3 regions of the Mesorhizobium sp. P2_E7 genome follow, and region 2 is predicted to be linked to each of the others. Evidence: predicted binding sites of a transcription regulator. Region 2 holds the regulator's gene; each other region holds the start of a gene.
What was found. The regulator PhoB, encoded in region 2, activates phosphate uptake and scavenging genes when phosphate is short. The targets are predictions, from matches to a motif close to TGTCATNNANCTGTCAT.

Region 1: a site for PhoB is predicted at 3,023-3,039, ahead of AC1DYC_RS25195 (DUF1045 domain-containing protein). Genes of this name have one in related genera too.
Region 3: a site for PhoB is predicted at 3,632-3,648, ahead of olsB (l-ornithine N(alpha)-acyltransferase). Genes of this name have one in related genera too.

Annotation. Positions count from the first base shown of each region.
Region 1 is NZ_JBFUER010000005.1:466,661-472,736, reverse strand. It holds gene iolD (3D-(3,5/4)-trihydroxycyclohexane-1,2-dione acylhydrolase (decyclizing)) at 1-563, shown strand, start outside; gene iolE (myo-inosose-2 dehydratase) at 711-1,628, shown strand; gene AC1DYC_RS25205 (DUF3329 domain-containing protein) at 1,671-1,919, shown strand; gene iolB (5-deoxy-glucuronate isomerase) at 2,114-2,926, shown strand; gene AC1DYC_RS25195 (DUF1045 domain-containing protein) at 3,078-3,785, shown strand; gene AC1DYC_RS25190 (alpha-D-ribose 1-methylphosphonate 5-triphosphate diphosphatase) at 3,829-4,968, shown strand; gene phnN (phosphonate metabolism protein/1,5-bisphosphokinase (PRPP-forming) PhnN) at 4,965-5,588, shown strand; gene AC1DYC_RS25180 (ABC transporter permease) at 5,603-6,076, opposite strand, start outside.
Region 2 is NZ_JBFUER010000003.1:238,928-245,003, forward strand. It holds gene AC1DYC_RS20235 (sugar ABC transporter permease) at 1-232, opposite strand, end outside; gene xylF (D-xylose ABC transporter substrate-binding protein) at 378-1,418, opposite strand; gene AC1DYC_RS20245 (ROK family protein) at 1,687-2,922, shown strand; gene phoB (phosphate regulon transcriptional regulator PhoB) at 2,953-3,642, opposite strand; gene phoU (phosphate signaling complex protein PhoU) at 3,659-4,363, opposite strand; gene pstB (phosphate ABC transporter ATP-binding protein PstB) at 4,405-5,229, opposite strand; gene pstA (phosphate ABC transporter permease PstA) at 5,247-6,076, opposite strand, start outside.
Region 3 is NZ_JBFUER010000001.1:3,327,569-3,333,644, reverse strand. It holds gene AC1DYC_RS16425 (fatty acid desaturase) at 1-695, opposite strand, end outside; gene AC1DYC_RS16420 (hypothetical protein) at 780-980, opposite strand; gene grpE (nucleotide exchange factor GrpE) at 1,219-1,848, shown strand; gene AC1DYC_RS16410 (trimeric intracellular cation channel family protein) at 1,962-2,600, shown strand; gene olsB (l-ornithine N(alpha)-acyltransferase) at 2,693-3,568, opposite strand; gene AC1DYC_RS16400 (response regulator) at 3,744-6,035, opposite strand.

The sequences.
Region 1 (6,076 bases), on a different contig from region 2:
CCGGCGCGCCGGGTTCCTACCACGCCGAATACGGCTTCTCGACCATGGGCTACGAGATTGCCGGCGGCCTTGGCGCCAAGATGGCCAAGCCGGATGAAGAGGTCGTCGTCATGATCGGCGACGGCTCCTACCTGATGCTGAATTCTGAGATCGCCACGTCGGTGATGCTCGGCCTGAAGCTGACCATCGTGCTGCTCGACAACAGGGGCTATGGCTGCATCAACCGGCTGCAGATGGCGACCGGCGGCGCCAACTTCAACAATCTCTTGAAGGACTCGCGCCACGAGATCCTGCCCGACATCGACTTTGCCGCGCATGCGGCGAGCATGGGCGCGATATCGGAAAAAGTGCCGTCGATCGCCGGCCTGGAAAACGCGCTGCAAAGGTCAAAAAAGAACGACCGCACCACCGTGCTCGTCATCGACACCGACCCGCTTGTTTCCACCGATGCCGGCGGCCATTGGTGGGATGTGGCGGTGCCGGAAGTCTCCGCGCGCAGCCAGGTCAACGCGGCGCGCAAGGCCTATGACGAAAAGCGGCAGATGCAGACCATCGGCGATTGATACTAAGGCAGCGCCAGCCCCTACCTCCCCCTTGTGGGGAGGTCGGACCGAAGGTCCGGGTGGGGTCTGGCGCCGCACCCCCACCCCGCTGCTTCGCAGCGACCCTCCCCACAAGGGGGAGGGTGAACAAGAATCCGGAGTGACGACTTGAAAGCCAAACTGGGCATGTCCCCCATTGCGTGGTGGAACGACGATCTTGCCGAACTCAGCGACGACGTCTCGCTGGAAGAGTGCCTGCGCCAGTCTCGCTCGGCCGGCTTCACCGGCATGGAAATGGGCCGCCGCTTTCCCAACGACCCCGCTGTCATGCTGCCGATCCTGAAAAAGGCCGACGTGACGCTGTGCGGCGGCTGGTTCTCCGGCACGCTGGTCGATGAGGACATGGGCAAGAACAAGGATCGCATCCAGCCGATGATCGACCTGTTCAAGGCGGTGAATGCGCCTTGCATCGTCTATGGCGAGGTCGGCCGCTCGATCCAGGGCGACCGCTCCAAACCTCTCGCCACCAAGCCGAAGCTGTCGGGCGACGAGATGAAGGCCTATGCAAGGCGGCTGACCGAATTCGGCGAATGGTGCGCCGAGCAAGGCATGCCACTGTCCTATCACCACCACATGGCGGCGGTGGTCGAGACCGAGCCGGAGCTCGATGCCTTCATGCGCCATTCCGGCGACGGCATTCCGCTGCTGCTCGATGCCGGGCATCTGGCCTTTGCCGGCGGCGACGTGCTACGCGCCATCGACAACCACCACAAGCGCATCAGCCATGTCCATGTGAAGGATGTGCGCATGGGCGTCATCGACGGGCTCGACCGCACGAAACAGTCCTTCCTCGACGCCGTGGCGCTCGGCGCCTTCACCGTGCCGGGCGACGGTTCGCTGGATTTCGGCGCCATCGTCCAGCGCTTCGCCGATCATGGCTATGAAGGCTGGTTCGTCGTCGAGGCCGAGCAGGATCCGAAGAAGAACCCGCCGCTGAAGATGGCGCAGGTGGGCCACAAGGAACTGATGCGGGTGATGACGGCCGCCGGCTACACGGTCGAGACCCAAGGCTTTCCCAATGTCTGATGCGACGGTTTCCGCCGCGCCAGCTTGCTGTAGATTGGCCCGATGAAAGATTACGAGCACCCATTCTTCCGGCCGCTGTGGCGGCGCGTTGCCGTCGTCGCCGTCTGCGTGATCTGGGCGATCATCGAATTCGCCTCCGGCACACCGTTCTGGGGCGTCATCGCGCTGGGCTTCGCCGCCTACGCCGTCTGGCAGTTTTTCTATCTCTACAAGCCGGCCGATGAGAACAAGGTAGCACCTGACGAACCCAAGGCGGGCGTGTCGAAGGCAGACACCGAACCGAAGGAATGAAGCGGCCCATGGCTCGGAAGGGCTTGCGGACAGGACACTCGACACCTGGCGAATACGTCGGCGATTGGCTGGAACGCCCCTCGCTTCGTCATCCTAGGGTCTCCGCGACGGAGCTTCGCTCCTGCTCCGCCCTAGGATGACGAAGTCGGGAGGCCTCGGCCGACCTCGAAGATTTTGCGATAGGAGAGACAAAAATGTCGAAACTGCTCGTCAAAGCCGACAAGGGCCATGGCCGCGTCGCCCACGTCACGCCCAAAAGCGCCGGCTGGACCTATGTCGGCTTCGACCTGCACCGGCTGAAGCCGGGTGAAAACGCCACGGGAAAGACCGTTGATCGCGAAGTCTGCCTGGTGTTCGTCACCGGCAAGGGCACCGCAACAGCCGGCGGCCGGGAGCTCGGCGTGCTTGGCGCGCGCATGACGCCCTTCGAAGGCAAGCCATGGTCGGTCTACATCCCTGAGGGGTCGGACTGGTCGGTCACCGCCGACACCGACCTCGAACTCGCGGTTTGCTCGGCGCCCGGCCTGGGCGGCGGCCTGCCGGTCCGCGTCATCGCGCCCGACGATCTCGGCCAGGAGATTCGCGGCAAAGGCACCAACACGCGCTACGTCACCAACATATTGCCGGAGGGCAAGCCGGCCGACTCACTGCTGGTGGTCGAGGTCATCACGCCCGGCGGCCACACATCGAGCTATCCGCCGCACAAGCACGACCAGGACAATCTGCCGGCGGAATCCTATCTCGAGGAAACCTATTATCACCGCCTCAACCCGCCGCAGGGCTTTGCCTTCCAGCGCGTTTACACCGATGCCGACAAGAATGGCGCCCGCGAGCTGGACGAAGCGATGGCGATCGAGGACGGCGATGTCGTGCTGGTGCCCAAGGGCTACCACCCTTGCGCCGCCTGCCACGGCTACGACCTCTATTATCTCAACGTCATGGCCGGGCCGAAGCGGACTTGGAAATTCCACAACGCGCCCGAGCACGAATGGCTGATGAAGACCTGACCGGCCCTCATTTTCGGCTGAACCTATTGGTCCAGCTTCGAAAAATCGTCGGCTAAGGACCTGTGGGGTCGATTCGCCATCGAAAACCCGCATAAGCTTCGTCAATCCGTCATGGAAATCACCTATGGCAGCGGGCTGACGAGGATTTTCGATGCGCTACGCCATCTATTTCACCCCGAGGCAGGACGAACCGCTGGCGCGGCTCGCCGCCAACTGGCTGGGACGCGACCCATTCGGCGGCGCCACCAGGCCGGTGGAAGCGGTGGGCGAACTGTCGGCGGCGGAAGTCGCCTTCCACACCGCCTCGGCGCGCCGCTACGGTTTTCATGCGACGCTGAAGGCCCCCTTCCGGCTGGCCCCGAACGAGACGGAAGCCTCGCTGCGTGCCGCCCTCGACGTCTTTGCCGAAGCGACGCCTAGCGTCACCATCCCGCGCCTTGTCGCCAGCCAGATCGATGGTTTCTTCGCTTTGGTGCCGCAAGGCCCGCTGCCGCCGCTTAATCGTTTTGCCGATGATGTCGTGCTTGGCTTCGACCGCTTTCGCGCCCCGCTGACCGAAGCCGAGATCGAGCGGCGCAGCCCGGATTCGCTCAAACCCGCCGAGTTCCGCAATCTCTGCCAGTGGGGCTATCCCTATGTGTTCGAGACGTTTCGCTTCCACATGACGCTGTCCGGCCGGGCCGGGTCACAGGAAAGCCTACGTCTGCGCGCAGCAATCGACAGCCTGTTCGCCGAGGTGCTGCAGCAGCCCGTGCTGGTGGATGCGCTGACGCTGTTTGTCGAAACCGAACCGGGCGCACCGTTCATGGTGCTCTCCCATCATGCGCTCGGCCGCCGCGCAGCGAGAAAAACCGCCTGACTACCCTGACCAACTTCGCCTGAAAACCCAAGGACTGCCTGAAATGACCGCCGAGACCGTTTTGACCAATGCCCGCATCGTGCTTGCCGACGAGATCGTCGAAGGGTCGCTGCTGCTGCGCGACGGTTTTATTGCCGGCATCGACGCCGGCACCGGGCGGAGCGGCGAGGATATGGGCGGCGACTATATCATCCCCGGCCTGGTCGAACTGCACACCGACCATCTCGAAGGCCACTATGCGCCGCGGCCGAAGGTGCGGTGGAATCCGATCGCCGCCGTGCTTGCCCATGACGCCCAGGTCGCCACCGCCGGTATCACCACGGTGCTCGACGCCTTGCGCGTCGGCATGGACGAGGATGCCGACCTGACCTCCGACGACATCCGCAAACTGGTCGACGCCATCGAAGACAGCGGGGCGAAGGACCGGTTGCGCGCCGACCACTTCCTGCATCTGCGCTGCGAGGTCTCGGCGCCGGATTGCTTGCAAGCCTTTGCCAATTTCGATGGCGACGAACGGGTCCGGCTGGCGTCGCTGATGGACCATGCACCGGGACAGCGCCAGTTCGTCAACCTCGAGACCTACGCCTATTACTATCAGCGCAAGCTGAAGTTGACCGATCGCGACTTCAAGCTGTTCTGCGAAAAGCGGATGGGCGAGTCGGCGCGTTATTCAGGCCCCAACCGGGTTGTTATCGCCGCAGCTTGCCAGGAGCGCGGCATTGTGCTGGCGAGCCATGACGACGCCACATCAGGCCATGTCGACGAGGCGATTGAGCAAGGCGTGCGCGTCGCAGAGTTTCCAACCACGCTGGAAGCCGCCAAAGCTTCGAAAGAGGCCGGGCTCGGCGTGCTCATGGGCGCGCCCAACGTCATGCGCGGCTCCTCGCACTCCGGCAACGTCTCGGCCCGGACACTGGCCGGCGACGGTCTGCTTGACATCCTGTCGTCCGACTACATCCCGTTCAGCCTGATCCAGTCGGCCTTTTTCCTCGGCGACGTCGTCGAAGGCATTTCCCTGCCGCAGGCGGTCGCCATGGTGTCGAAGAACCCGGCCGAGGCCATCGGCCTCAGCGATCGCGGCGTCATCGAACAAGGCCGCCGCGCCGATTTGGTGCGGGTGCGCGTCGACGATCACGTGCCGGTCGTGCGCACCGTCTGGCGCCAGGGCCGTCGGGTCGCCTGATGGTCTCGGCATCGATCGAACGCGAACTCACCGCCGAGGCCTTTCCGGTCCGCAACGGCGTCTTCGTCGCCGTCGTCGGCCCGAGCGGCGCCGGCAAGGATACAGTCATCGGCTATGCAAAGGCGCTGTTTGCCGATGAGACAAGGCTGGAGTTCGTGCGCCGGGTCATCACCAGGCCGAGCGACTCGGCAAGCGAGGATCATGACACGCTGGCCGACGCGGCCTTTGTCGAAGCCGAGGCCGACGGCGCCTTCGCCATTTCCTGGGAGGCGCACGGTCTGCGCTACGGCATCCCGGCCGATGTCGACTGGTCGATTGCCAACGGCCATGTCGCGGTCGCCAATGTCTCGCGCGGGGTCATCCCGGTGCTGCGGGAGCGCTATGCCAATCTGGCTGTCGTCGAGATCACCGCCGCCCCGGAAATCCTCGCCGAGCGGCTCGCCCAGCGCGGCCGCGAGTCGCGCGGCGAAGTGCTCGCCCGCCTCGCCCGCAGCGCCAATGGCGCTTTGTCCGGACCCGGCGTCACCTCGATCGACAATGGCGGCCCGCGCGAAGCCGCCGGCGAGCGCTTCGCCGAAGTGCTGCGCAAGGCGATGGCCTTCTCCGACATGTCGGGGTAATTTAGCGCCAGCGGCTACTCCGCCGCCACGGCGCCCTTCCGGCTGGCGTCGAGCATCAGCCGTCTTGCGCGGAACACGCCCCATTGCTGGTCGACCAGCACGCCGATCAGGATCACGCCGCCCATCACCGCGAAGTTGAGCGAGGAGGGGATGCCGAGCAGGTTGACCAGGTTCTGCAATTCCTGCAGCAGCACGGTGCCCAGGATGACGCCGACCAGCGAGCCTTCACCACCACGCAGTGAAAAGCCGCCGAGCACGGCCGCCGCGATGGCGTAGAGTTCATAGAACTGGCCATGGCTGGCCGGCGAGATCGAGCGCGTATACATGGCGAAATAGATCGCCGACAGCGCCGTCAGCACGCCGCAGATGATATAGGCGGCCATGACGACCCGGCCGGTGCGGATGCCTGAATATTTCGCCGCCTCCTCGTTCTTGCCGATGGCATAGAGATAGCGGCCGAACACCGAGCGGTGCAGCACCACCCACAT
Region 2 (6,076 bases):
CGCAAGCCATGATGGCGACGGCTGATGTCTGCACCGACAGGTTCCACAAATTGCGCGGCGTCAGAAAGAGACCACCCGACAGGATATGCAGGCCGATCCAGATGATCACCAGCGCGCCGATCATGCCGAGCATGCGGGTGTCGATCTCGGTCGCCTTCAGGAACCGGGCGACCGGGCCGAGTTCCGACGCACGCGCTGTGTCGGCCTGCGAAGGCGAGGTTGTGTCGGTCATGATGTCCTCCCAGCGGCTTGCCGTCTGACGCGGATGCCGGACCACAGCCTAGAAGTTAGCCGCCTCTGGCGGAAACACAAATCTTGTTGAGAAAACGCCGCGGCTTTGGGCCGCGGCGTCGATATCGAATGGAAACAGACCAAGCTTAGTTGCAGGCTGCGACGCTGCCGGCGGCGACGCCGGTGCAGACTTCGTCCTTCTTGATCCAGCCGGCGTCGATGACGACGTTGAGGTTGTCCTTGGTGATCGCGACGGGGGTCAAGAACAGCGACTTGACGGTGTTGCCGCCAGGCGTGGTGAAATCCTTGGCGCCGGCGATATCGCTCGTCTTCTTGCCGTCGGCGAGCTGCGAGGCGATCTCGGCGGCGTTCTTGCCGAGCTCGCGCGCGTCTTTCCACACCGATACGGTCTGGGTCCCGAGCGCGATGCGGTTCAGAGCGGCATGGTCGCCGTCCTGGCCCGAGACGGGAACCGTTCCGGCAAGGCCCTGCGCCGTCAGCGCGGCGACAACGCCGCCGGCGGTGCCGTCATTGGCCGCGACCACGGCATCGACCTTGTTGTCGTTGGCGGTCAGGAACTGTTCCATGTTCTTCTGCGCGTTGGCCGGCAGCCAGCCGTCCGTATAGGCTTCGCCGACATTCTTGATCTTTCCCGAGTCAATGGCTTCCTTGAGCACTTCCATCGAGCCCGCGAACAGGAAATCCGCATTCGGATCGGAGCCCGAGCCCTTGATGAAGACATAGTTGCCTTCCGGCTTGGCCTTGAACACTTCACGAGCCTGCATGCGGCCGACTTCCTTGTTGTCGAAGGTCAGGTAGAAGACGTCCTTGTTCTCGATCAGGCGGTCATAGCCGACCACCGGAATGCCTTCGTCCAGCGCCTTCTGCACCGCCGGGCCAATGGCGGAGGCATCCTGCGCCAGGATGATCAGCGAATTGGCGCCCTGCGAGATCAGGCTTTCGACGTCAGTCAGCTGCTTGCCGGGATTGGACTGCGCGTCGGCGGAAATATACTTGTCGCCGGCAGCCTCGATCGCCGCCTTCATCGCCGCTTCGTCGGTCTTCCAGCGCTCTTCCTGGAAGTTCGACCACGACACGCCGATGACCTTGTCCTTCGCCTGCGCGACCGACACCAGCGTCAGCGACATGGCGACACCCGCCAGCATGGCGGCTGCAAATCTGTTCATGTTAATCCTCCCTGCGCCGCGCGCGGCGCGACAAAACTGGCCCGAAGGCCGGCACACAGAGGCTCTATTTTTTCGAGCCTCGAAAAAATACTGGTCCAACGGCGAGGCGCTGTCAACATCGATTCTGATGGAATCTGATGGCCTCCGCGAATTTTTTCGAGACTCGCAATAAACAATGACAGCGCCGCCGGCTTCTGCCAATATTTGCGTAGCGCCCCTGACCGCCTTCATTATCATGAGGCGCGAGGAGGACCGGGAGGAAACAAAAATGTCGGTTGGAATCCGCCACGACGATTTGCGCCGTCGCAACCGTGCGATGGTGATTTCGGCCGTGCGCCGTGCCGGCCAACCGTCGCGGACCGAGATCGCGGCGACCACCGGCCTCAGCCATTCGACCATATCGGCGATCTCGTCGGATTTGATTGCGGAAGGCATCCTGGCCGAAAGCAAGCCCGGCGAGACCGGCGCGCTGAAACGCGGCCGGCCGCAGGTCGGCCTTGGCCTCAACCCGGAAGCGGCGGCGGTGATGACCGTGGTGCTGTCGCTGAACTTCCTCTCCGTCACCGTCATTGACTATGCCGGCCAGGTGGTCGCCGAGGAACAGCGCCGGCTCGACACGCTGACCATTTCGCGCGACGAACTGATCGGCGAATGCACTGCCATTGTCAGACGCCGGCTCGAGGATCCCGACCTCGACGTCCAGAGCGTCGCCCGCATTGCCATGGGCATTCAGGGCATCACCGATTCGCATGCGCGCGCCATGCTGTGGTCGCCGATCACACCGCTGACCGACATTGCCTTCGCCGACATACTGGAAGCGGAATTCGGCATTCCGGCCACCATGGAAAACGACTGCAACATGATGGCGGTGGCGCTGCAATGGCGCCAGCCTGACCGCTATCGCGACGATTTCATCGCCATCCTGCTCTCGCATGGCATCGGCATGGGGCTGGTGCTGAAGGGCGAACTGTTCACCGGCACCCATTCGTCCGGCGGCGAGTTCGGCCACATGATCCACCGGCCCGGCGGCGCGCTGTGCCGTTGCGGGCGGCGCGGCTGCGTCGAGGCCTATGCCGGCAACTACGCTATCTGGCGCAGCGCAAAGATGATGAGCGAGGATGCCGAACCGGTCGATGTCGGCGACGCCGACATGCGGGCGCTGGCCGCACGCGCCCGCGAGACGGATGGCCCGGAGCGCGAAGCCTATCGCAAGGCGGGCGAGGCGCTCGGCTTCGGCCTTGGCAGCCTGTTCGCGCTGATCGACCCCGCCCCTGTCGCCATGGTCGGTGTCAGCGCCGCCGCCTTCGACCTGATCGAGCCGGCATTGCGCGAGGCGATCGCCCAGACCGCCGGCGGCCAGCACTCGAAGTCGATCTCCTTCGACACCGAGCCCAACGAACTGCCGTTGATCCGCGAGGGCTGCGCCATGCGGGCGCTAAGCTTCGTCGACCAGGAGATTTTCGCGCCCGGCATTCAAGCGAAGACCGGCAAGCACGTCGCCTGAGAGGCCGGCGACGGCCCGGCGCGCCGGGCTCTAGTCTTCGCGGATGGCGTAGCCGGCGCCGCGGATGGTGCGGATGACGTCCGGCATGCGGCCATTGTTGACCGCCTTGCGCAAGCGACCGACATGCACGTCGACCGTGCGTTCGTCGATGTAGATCGTCTCGCCCCAGACATTGTCGAGCAGCTGGCTGCGTGAGAACACACGGCCGGGGTGGCGCATCATAAATTCGAGCAGGCGGAACTCGGTCGGCCCCAGTCGGATCTCGCTCTTCTTGCGGTAGACTCGGTGCGATTCACGGTCGAGCACGATGTCGCCGACCTTGAGCACGCTGGACAGGACTTCCGGCTTGGCGCGGCGCAGCAGCGCCTTCACGCGCGCCATGAATTCCGGCGTCGAGAACGGCTTGACCAGATAATCGTCGGCGCCGGTCGAAAGCCCGCGCACGCGGTCGCTCTCCTCGCCACGCGCGGTCAGCATGATGATCGGCAATCGCTCGGTCTCGGGCCGCATCCTGAGCCGCCGGCAAAGCTCGATGCCGGACACCGCCGGCACCATCCAGTCGAGCACCAGAAGGTCGGGCACATTTTCCTGCAGCCGGATTTCGGCCTCGTCGCCGCGCGTTACCACTTCGACCTGGTAGCCTTCGGATTCGAGGTTGTAGCGGAGGAGCACGCCCAGCGGCTCCTCATCCTCCACGACCATGATGCGTGGCGCAATCATCAGCAGTTCACCCTTGTCAGGCCGACGTGGCCATCGCCGTCTCGTCCTGCTTCGGGCGATTGGCAGGCAATTGCTGGCCGGTCAGCACATAATACGCATTTTCAGCGATGTTGGTGACATGATCGCCGATGCGCTCCAGATTCTTGGCGCAGAACAGAAGATGCGTGCAGGCAGTGATGTTGCGCGGGTCTTCCATCATGTAGGTCAAGAGTTCACGAAACACCGACGTGTATTTGACGTCGATGCGCTCGTCCTCATTCCTGAGCTTCGCCAGCGCGGCCGCATCGGCGGCGGCATATTCCTCGACCACCCCTTGCACCTGGATCAGCACCAGTTGTGCCATCGCATCGATGGAATGCGAGAGGTCGCGCGGCGTGACGCTCAAGCCCACAGTGCCGACGCGCTTGGCGATGTTCTTGGCGAGATCGCCGATGCGCTCGAGGTCGCCGGCCATGCGGATCGAACCGACCACGGCGCGCAGATCGTTGGCCATCGGCTGGCGCTTGGCGATGAGCGTGATGGCGCGGTCGTCGAGTTCACGCTGGCGCGCGTCCATGATGGCATCATCGGAAACCACACGCTGCGCCAGCGCGTTGTCCGACGTGAGCAGCGCTTTGGTCGAGCCGCTGACCATCGACCCGGCCAGATCGCCCATGTCGCGGATCAGCTTGCTGATCTGGCCCAACTCTTCATCGAAGGAGGCGACGGTATGTTCACCCATGATCCTGGTCCTCGTGCCTGAAAATTCAACCGCTGGACGGCTCAGCCGAAGCGGCCGGTAATGTAGTCCTGGGTGCGCTTGTCGTCGGGATTGGTGAACATCTTGTCGGTGGCGCCCTCCTCGACCAGGTAGCCGAGGTGGAACATCGCCGTGCGTTGCGACACGCGCGCTGCCTGCTGCATCGAGTGGGTGACGATGACGATAGTGTAGTTCTGGCGCAGTTCGTCGATCAGCTCCTCGACGCGGGCGGTGGCGATCGGGTCGAGCGCCGAGCAGGGCTCATCCATCAGGATCACTTCCGGCGAGACCGCGATGGCGCGCGCGATGCACAGGCGCTGCTGCTGGCCGCCGGACAGGCCAGTGCCGGGTTCCTGCAGGCGGTCCTTGACCTCGTTCCAGATCGCCGCCTTCTTCAGGCTCGACTCGACGATCTGGTCCATGTCGGACTTGCGCTTGGCCAGGCCATGGATGCGCGGGCCGTAGGCGACGTTCTCGTAGATCGACTTCGGGAACGGATTGGGCTTCTGGAACACCATGCCGACGCGAGCCCTGAGTTCGACGACGTCGATGTTCTTGTCGTAGATGTCGTCCTCATCGAGCGTGATCTTGCCGGTCACCCGCGCTGAATCGATGGTGTCGTTCATGCGGTTGAGGCAGCGCAGGAAGGTCGACTTGCCGCAGCCGGACGGGCCGATCAGCGCGGTCACCTGGTTTTGGCGGACGTCGAGATTGACGTCGAACAGCGCCTGCTTCTCGCCGTAGAACACGCCGACCTTGTCGCCGCGCATCTTGATCACTTCGTTCGACTTGGCGTTCATTTTGTCGCCCACTGCGTTTTCAAGGGACTGTTCGGTCATGATGTTCATACCAAATTGCCTTTTTTCTACCAGCGCCGCTCGAACCGGCGCCGAAGCACGATCGCGGTGATGTTCATGGCCATGAGGAAGACCAGCAGGATGATGATGGCGCCGGACATGCGCTCGACAAAAGCGCGTTCGGCCTCGTTTGCCCACATGTAGATCTGCACCGGTAGCGCGGTTGCCGGGTCGAAAGGTGTCTTCGGATAGTCGGCGACAAAGGCGACCATGCCGATCAGAAGCAGTGGTGCGGTCTCACCCAACGCGCGCGCCAGGCCGATGATGGTGCCGGTCAGGATGCCGGGCGCGGCCAGCGGCAGGATGTGCTGGAACACCATCTGCATCTTGGAGGCGCCAAGCCCAAGCGCTGCCGAGCGGATCGACGGCGGCACCGCCGCAAGGGCGGCGCGCGTGGCAATGATGATGGTCGGCAGCGTCATCAATGTCAGCACCAGGCCGCCGACGAAGGCGGCCGAGCGCGGCATGCCGAGGAAGTTGATGAACACGGCAAGCCCGAGCAGGCCGAAGACGATCGACGGCACCGCCGCCAGATTATTGATGTTGACTTCGATCAGGTCGGTGAAGCGGTTCTTCTTGGCGAATTCCTCAAGATAGATCGAGGCGGCGACGCCGATCGGCAGCGCCAGCAACAGCACGATCACCATCATGTAGAACGAGCCGATGATCGCCACGCCCATGCCCGACGTCTCAGGCCGGCTGGAGGCGCCATAGGTGAACAGGCCCGTATTGAAATGCTCGGCCATCACGCCATCGGCCTTGAGCTTGTTCATCCAATCGATCTGCTGGTTGGACACCTTGCGGCGGGCTTCATCGACACTGAGGTCGATCTGGCCCT
Region 3 (6,076 bases), on a different contig from region 2:
AGCCAGATGCCGGCCGAACCGGCGAGGACAACGATGGGCAGATGGACGACAAGGAAAGCGCCGGGGCCGATCCACCAGATGAGCAGGGCTGCGGCAATCGCAATAGCGAGGTTCGTCGTCATCGACGATACCCAGGGCGTCAGGCCGCCGCGCATCATGCCGATCGGCAGTCTCTGCTCGAAGATGAACAGCCAGATCGGCCCGAGGCCGAACATCACCAGCGGATGGCGGTAAAGACGATAGGCCAGGCGCCCGCGCCATGACAGGCGCCGGTACTCGGCAACCGTCAGCGTGCGGATGTCGCCCATGCCGCGCTCGTCGAGGTTGCCGGCGCTGGCATGGTGCACGGCATGGGCGCGCCGCCAGCAATCATAGGGCGTCAGCGTCAGCACGCCCAGCGCACGGCCGATCCAGTCGTCGGCGGTGCGGTTGGCGAAGAAGGAGCCGTGGCCGCAATCGTGCTGGATCATGAAGATCCGCACCAGAAAGCCGGCGGCGGGAAGGATGAGGACTAGGCCCCACCAGTGGCCGTAGGAATAGGCGGCCGAAGAGAGCGCCCAGAGCGTAACGAAAGGAATGAGGGTGATGGCGAGTTCGAGGGTGCTACGCCGCCGGTCGGGCTTCTTGTAGCGCGCCAGAATCTTCAACCAGGCGCGCTTGCTGTTTGCGGCCGTCTCGGGGGAAATCATGTTCATCAGGAAGCATAGGCGTGGCTTGCCGTTGCCGCAAGGAAAAGCTCACGCAAAATTACTGCGCGTAATTGTCGCGCGATTGCGTCGCTATTGCCGGCGTTGGCCGTCTGCCACGCTGGCTTCTATGCCGTCCAGACGGTCGAGCAGGTCCCGAAATTGGTCGGGAATGTCGGCCTCGGTGCGGAATGCCGGCAAGCTACGCAGGAAGCGCTTCGTTGCCTCAGAGCCGAACTGGCGCCTGATATCGGCGGCGAGCTCTTCGCTCCTGTTGCCGTTGTTGCCTGTCATTGTCCCAAAATCCTTGCTGGCTTCGAAACTCCTCCGGCCACGGAATGGTTCCCCCATAGCGGGGTATTGGCAAGCAAAGCCGCCAATCACGGTAAAATTTGAATTAATTTCGAAGGAACTTCGCGATCCGTGCCAAGGTCCTCCGAATGGCTCCAGGCATCGCTTGCCCCTTGATTTTTGACCGCCAAACCTCGATATCGGGCGCAAATCCAAACCATTCGAATGACGGGAAACGGCGATGAGCGACCAGACAAAAGACGAACGCGCGCCCGAGGATATCGAAACGGCCGAGGCCGAGCGCACGCAAGGCGGCATCGACGGCGACTATGAGGCGCTGGTGCGGCTGCTGAAGGAAAATGAAGAGCTGAAGGACCGCGCGCTGCGCGTCGCGGCCGAAATGGAGAATCTGCGTCGCCGCACAGCCCGCGACGTGCACGATGCGCGCGCCTATGCGGTGGCCAATTTCGCCCGCGACATGCTGTCGGTGTCGGACAATCTGCGCCGCGCCCTCGACGCCATCCCGGCCGAGGCCAAGGCAGCCGGCGACGCCGGCTTCAAGGCGCTGATCGACGGTGTCGAGATCACCGAGCGCGCCATGCTGTCGACGCTGGAACGGCATGGGGTCAAGAAGCTTGAGCCGGAAGGCGAGAAGTTCGACCCGAATTTCCACCAGGCGATGTTCGAGGTGCCCAATCCCGACGTGCCCGCCAACACCGTGGTCCAGGTCGTGCAGCCGGGCTATTCGATCGGCGAGCGCGTGCTGCGGCCAGCCATGGTCGGCGTCGCCAAGGGCGGCCCCAAGATCGCGGCCGCGGAAGCGCCGGTCGAGCCGGGTCCGGTGAATGATGAGGCCGAGAGGGATGCGTGAGTAGGGAATAGGCAGTAGGCAGTAGGGAATAGGCAGGCATATCAATCGCGCGGCTTCGTGTTATTCATACTTTCCCTATTTCCTAATCCCTACTGCCCAATCCCTACTACCTCATGTCCCTGACACCCATCGACCTCCTCGACTATGCCGGCGTCGCCGTGTTCGCGGCCACCGGGGCGCTTGCGGCTTCGCGCAAGCAGCTCGACATTATCGGCTTCCTGTTCCTGGCCAGCGTCACCGGGATCGGCGGGGGCACGCTGCGCGACGTCATCCTCAACCTGCCTGTCTTCTGGGTCGCCAACTCCGGCTATGTGCTGATCTGCGCGGCGGTTGCGGTGCTGGTCTTCTTCATCGCCCACCGCTTCGACTCGCGCTGGAAATGGCTGCTCTGGCTCGACGCGATCGGATTGGCGGCCTTCTCGGTCATGGGCGCAGCCAAGGGGCTGGCGATCACCGGTTCCCCGGTCGTCGCCGTCATCATGGGCGTGCTGACCGCCACATTCGGCGGCATTCTGCGCGATCTGCTGGCCGGCGAGCCGTCGGTGCTGCTGAGGCCGGAAATCTACGTCAGCGCGGCGCTCGCGGGCGCCGGCCTTTATACGCTTGGCGATCTTGCCGGACTGCCGCCGCTTGCCTCTGATCTCGCTGGTTTTGTCGCGGCGTTCCTGGTGCGCGGCGGTGCGCTCAAATTCGGCTGGACGTTTCCGTCCTACAAGAGCCGCCCGGGAAGGCGTCCGGAGGATATTCCGTAAGGAGGGGGATTAGTGAGTAGGGAATAGTCAGTAGTGAGAAGGCATTAATCACGGCAGCCTTCACTACTGCCTACTGCCTACTGCCTACTGCCTTACGCCGCAAACCGCTGCGCTTCGCCGCCATAGTAGTTCACGTAGCGGGCGCCGATTTCCTTGACCGGCATTACCACGAACACATCGACGGTCGAGAATTCGCGGTCGATGACGCAGCCGTCGCCGATGCGGGCGCCGACGCGCAGATAGCCCTTGACCAGCGGCGGCATGGCCGCAATCGCCGCCTTGGCGTTGACCGCCTCGATCGGCATCAAATCCATCGAGCAATAGCGTCCGGCGACCGCCCGCACATCCCAGGCCGAGTTGGTGCGGCAGTGATGGGCAAGATAGGTGAGCGCCTCGGCATGCGCCGCCGGCGCCGTGCCGTGGAATGAGGCGCAGCCGGTCATCACGCCGATTTCATAGTGATTGATGTAAGCCCAGATGCCTTGCCACAGCGCCTCGATGGTACGCTTGGAGCGGTATTCCTTAAGAACACAGGAGCGGCCGAGCTCGAGGAAGCGCTGGCCCGGATGGCGCGCGATGAGCTTGGTCAGCTCGAATTCGCCTTCGGAATAGAAGCCGCCGGCGGTCGCCGCGATCTCTTGCCGCAGCAGGCGATAGGTGCCGACGATGCGGCGGTGCTCGGGGCCGGAGATCGAAGTGTCCAGCACCAGCAGATGGTCGCAGAGCGGGTCGAAGCGGTCGGCGTCACGCCGATCCTGCGCCTGGAACAGGTCTTTCCTGGCGCCAAGCTCGTCATAAAATACCCGGTAGCGCACTTCCTGCGCGGCAGCGATCTCGGCCTCGTTGCGGGCAAGCCGCACTTCGAGATTGCCGATCCGGCCCAGCGGAGCGCCTGTTGCGACGGCATCGGCGTTACGCGCGGCGAGCAAAGCGCCGCCTGCGTTGGGCCGAGTGTCACATTCCGGCATAACTGTATGCACGAGTGATTCTCCTTCGAGCCATCCCTCTTGGCACGGGGATACGGTGTAGGTGCAACAGGATTGTGACAGTACCGTGATACGGCGCTGCGGGCAATACTTCGTCGGCTGGCGAAAACCCTCAACCGGCTACCTTACGTGATGACAGACGCACGCCGAGGTGGCCTCAGGCGGCCACCTGGCCCTCGACAGCATGGACCAGCGCCTCGGGGTCGAGCGGCTTGGTGACGAAGCCGCTGGCACCGTGGGCGAGCACGGTGTGGCGGGTCTTTTCCTGGCTGTCGGCCGAAAGAACCATGATCGGAACCGGCGGCATGGCCATTTCTTCCTCGTGGCGGCGGATGGCGGCAATCGCGTCCAGCCCGTCCATCACCGGCATGTGCAAATCCATCAGCACAACATCGAAACGGTGTTTCAGCCCGGCTTCGGTGATTGCCTCGACCGCGGCCTTGCCGTTGCCGACAACCTTCACCCGATGCCCTGCCTTCAGAAGCGTGGCGCGGGCCAGCATGGCGTTGATGTCATTGTCCTCGGCGATCAGCACCGACAGGCCTTGCTGGCGCGCGCCGACGGCACGAAGCGAGGCCGCGCCACTTTTTTCCGGCTTCTTGGGAAGGGGTAAAGCAGGAGCATGGCTGGTCAACAACACGCGCAGCAGTGTTTCGCCGCGCACCGGCCTTGCCAGGAAGGTGGTGTAGCCGCTGGCGCGGAATTCGCCAAGCATGCCGCGGTCGGTCGGAGCGATCAGCGTGATCGCCTCGCAATTGGTAAAGCCGCTCTGGCGCAGGCGCTTGAGCAGCCTGCCGTCGCTGTCTTCCATGGCGGCATCGATGAACAGCACGTCGCAATGTTCGGCGAAAGGCGCCGCCTGGGAACTGGTCGCGGCGACATCGACGGCACCGCCATGGGCGAGGATGGTGCGGGCGATGGCATCGGCCTCCACAGCATTGTTCGACACGATCACGGCGCGCCGGCCGGCGAGGATATTTTGCCGGTTCTGCGGCGCTTCGGTTGCCCCTGTGGCCGGGAGCTCGAAGACGAATTCAGATCCCTCGCCAAGCCGGCTCGACACCGAAATGGCGCCGCCCATGGCCGTCACCAGGCGCCTCGATATGGCAAGGCCGAGGCCGGCGCCGCCATGGGCGCGGGTCGAGGTGCCGTCGGACTGTTCAAATTCCTCGAAGATGCGCTCCATATCCTCTTCGCGCAGGCCAGGGCCGGTGTCGGCGACGGTGAAGCAGATGCGGTCGCTGGTTTCGGTGCGGGCCCGCGCGACCGAGACCAGCACGCCGCCGGTGTCGGTGAATTTGATCGCATTGCCGATGAGGTTGAGCAGCACCTGCCTCACTCTTCCCGGATCGGCCATGATCATCTGCGGCACGTCGGGTTCAACGTGACAGCCGAGGCCGATGTTCTTGGCGAAGGCCTTCGCCGCCATCAGTTCGATGATGTTGTCGGCAATCTCGCGCACAGATGTCGGTTGCGGCTCCGGGTCAAAGCGGCCGGCCTCTATCTTGGAATAATCGAGCAGGTCCTCGATCAGCGCCAAAAGCGCGCTGGCCGAGGTCGAGACGGCGGCGACATAGGTGCGCTGCTCGGGCGAGAGTTTGGTGTCGGCCAGCAGCTTGGCCATGCCCATGATGCCGTTCATCGGCGTGCGGATTTCATGGCTGACGGTGGCGAGGAAGCGCGACTTGGCCTGGCTGGCATATTCAGCGCGCTCGCGCGCGGTGATCAGCGAGGATTCGGCGCGCTTGCGGGCGGTGATGTCGCGGGCAATCGCCCGGTGCGAAACCGCGCCTGAGTCCTTGTCGCGCACTGACAGTTCGATCCACGAGAACCAGCGCGGGCCGTTCGGCGTGCGGATGGAGACGTCGGTGGAACTCAGGCATTCGTGATCCGAAAAGGCCGCATCGGGAACGATGCCGACATCGATGCCGAGGTCGGCCAGCGTCCTGCCGGCAAGATCGCGCTGATCTGTTCCGACGAGGCCGGCGAAAACCTTGTTGGCATAGACGATGTGGCCGTCGCGGTCGCGGTGGACGACGAGATCGCCTAGCGCATCGATCAGCCCGCGAAAACGCTCCTCGCTCTCCTGCATCTCCCACATGCGGTCGGCCAGCGTCTCGATTTCGGCGCGGCTGCGGGCGGCTGTTTCGTCGAGCAAGGCCGTCGCGCGATGGACGGTGTGGCGATTGCGCAGGTGCATGGCGACGCCGCCAAGGCCGGTCGCCAGCAGGCCGAGCGTGAGGAAGATCGGCGCGCCGGTGAGGTGGGACAGGCCCGCCAGCACGACACTGGCGACGACGGTCAGGAACAGCAGGCCTTCGTGCGTGGTGCGCGGAAAATCCGGCGCCAGCGGCGGTGGCACAACATGCTGCCGCTTCGGCGCCGTCGGGCTCGGCCCGTCGACGCTCTCGGCACGGTTGTTCTCTTTCCTGGCGGACTCCGCGATCATGCGGAAATCCTTGCCAGATAGAGATTATGGAAAAGCGCGGC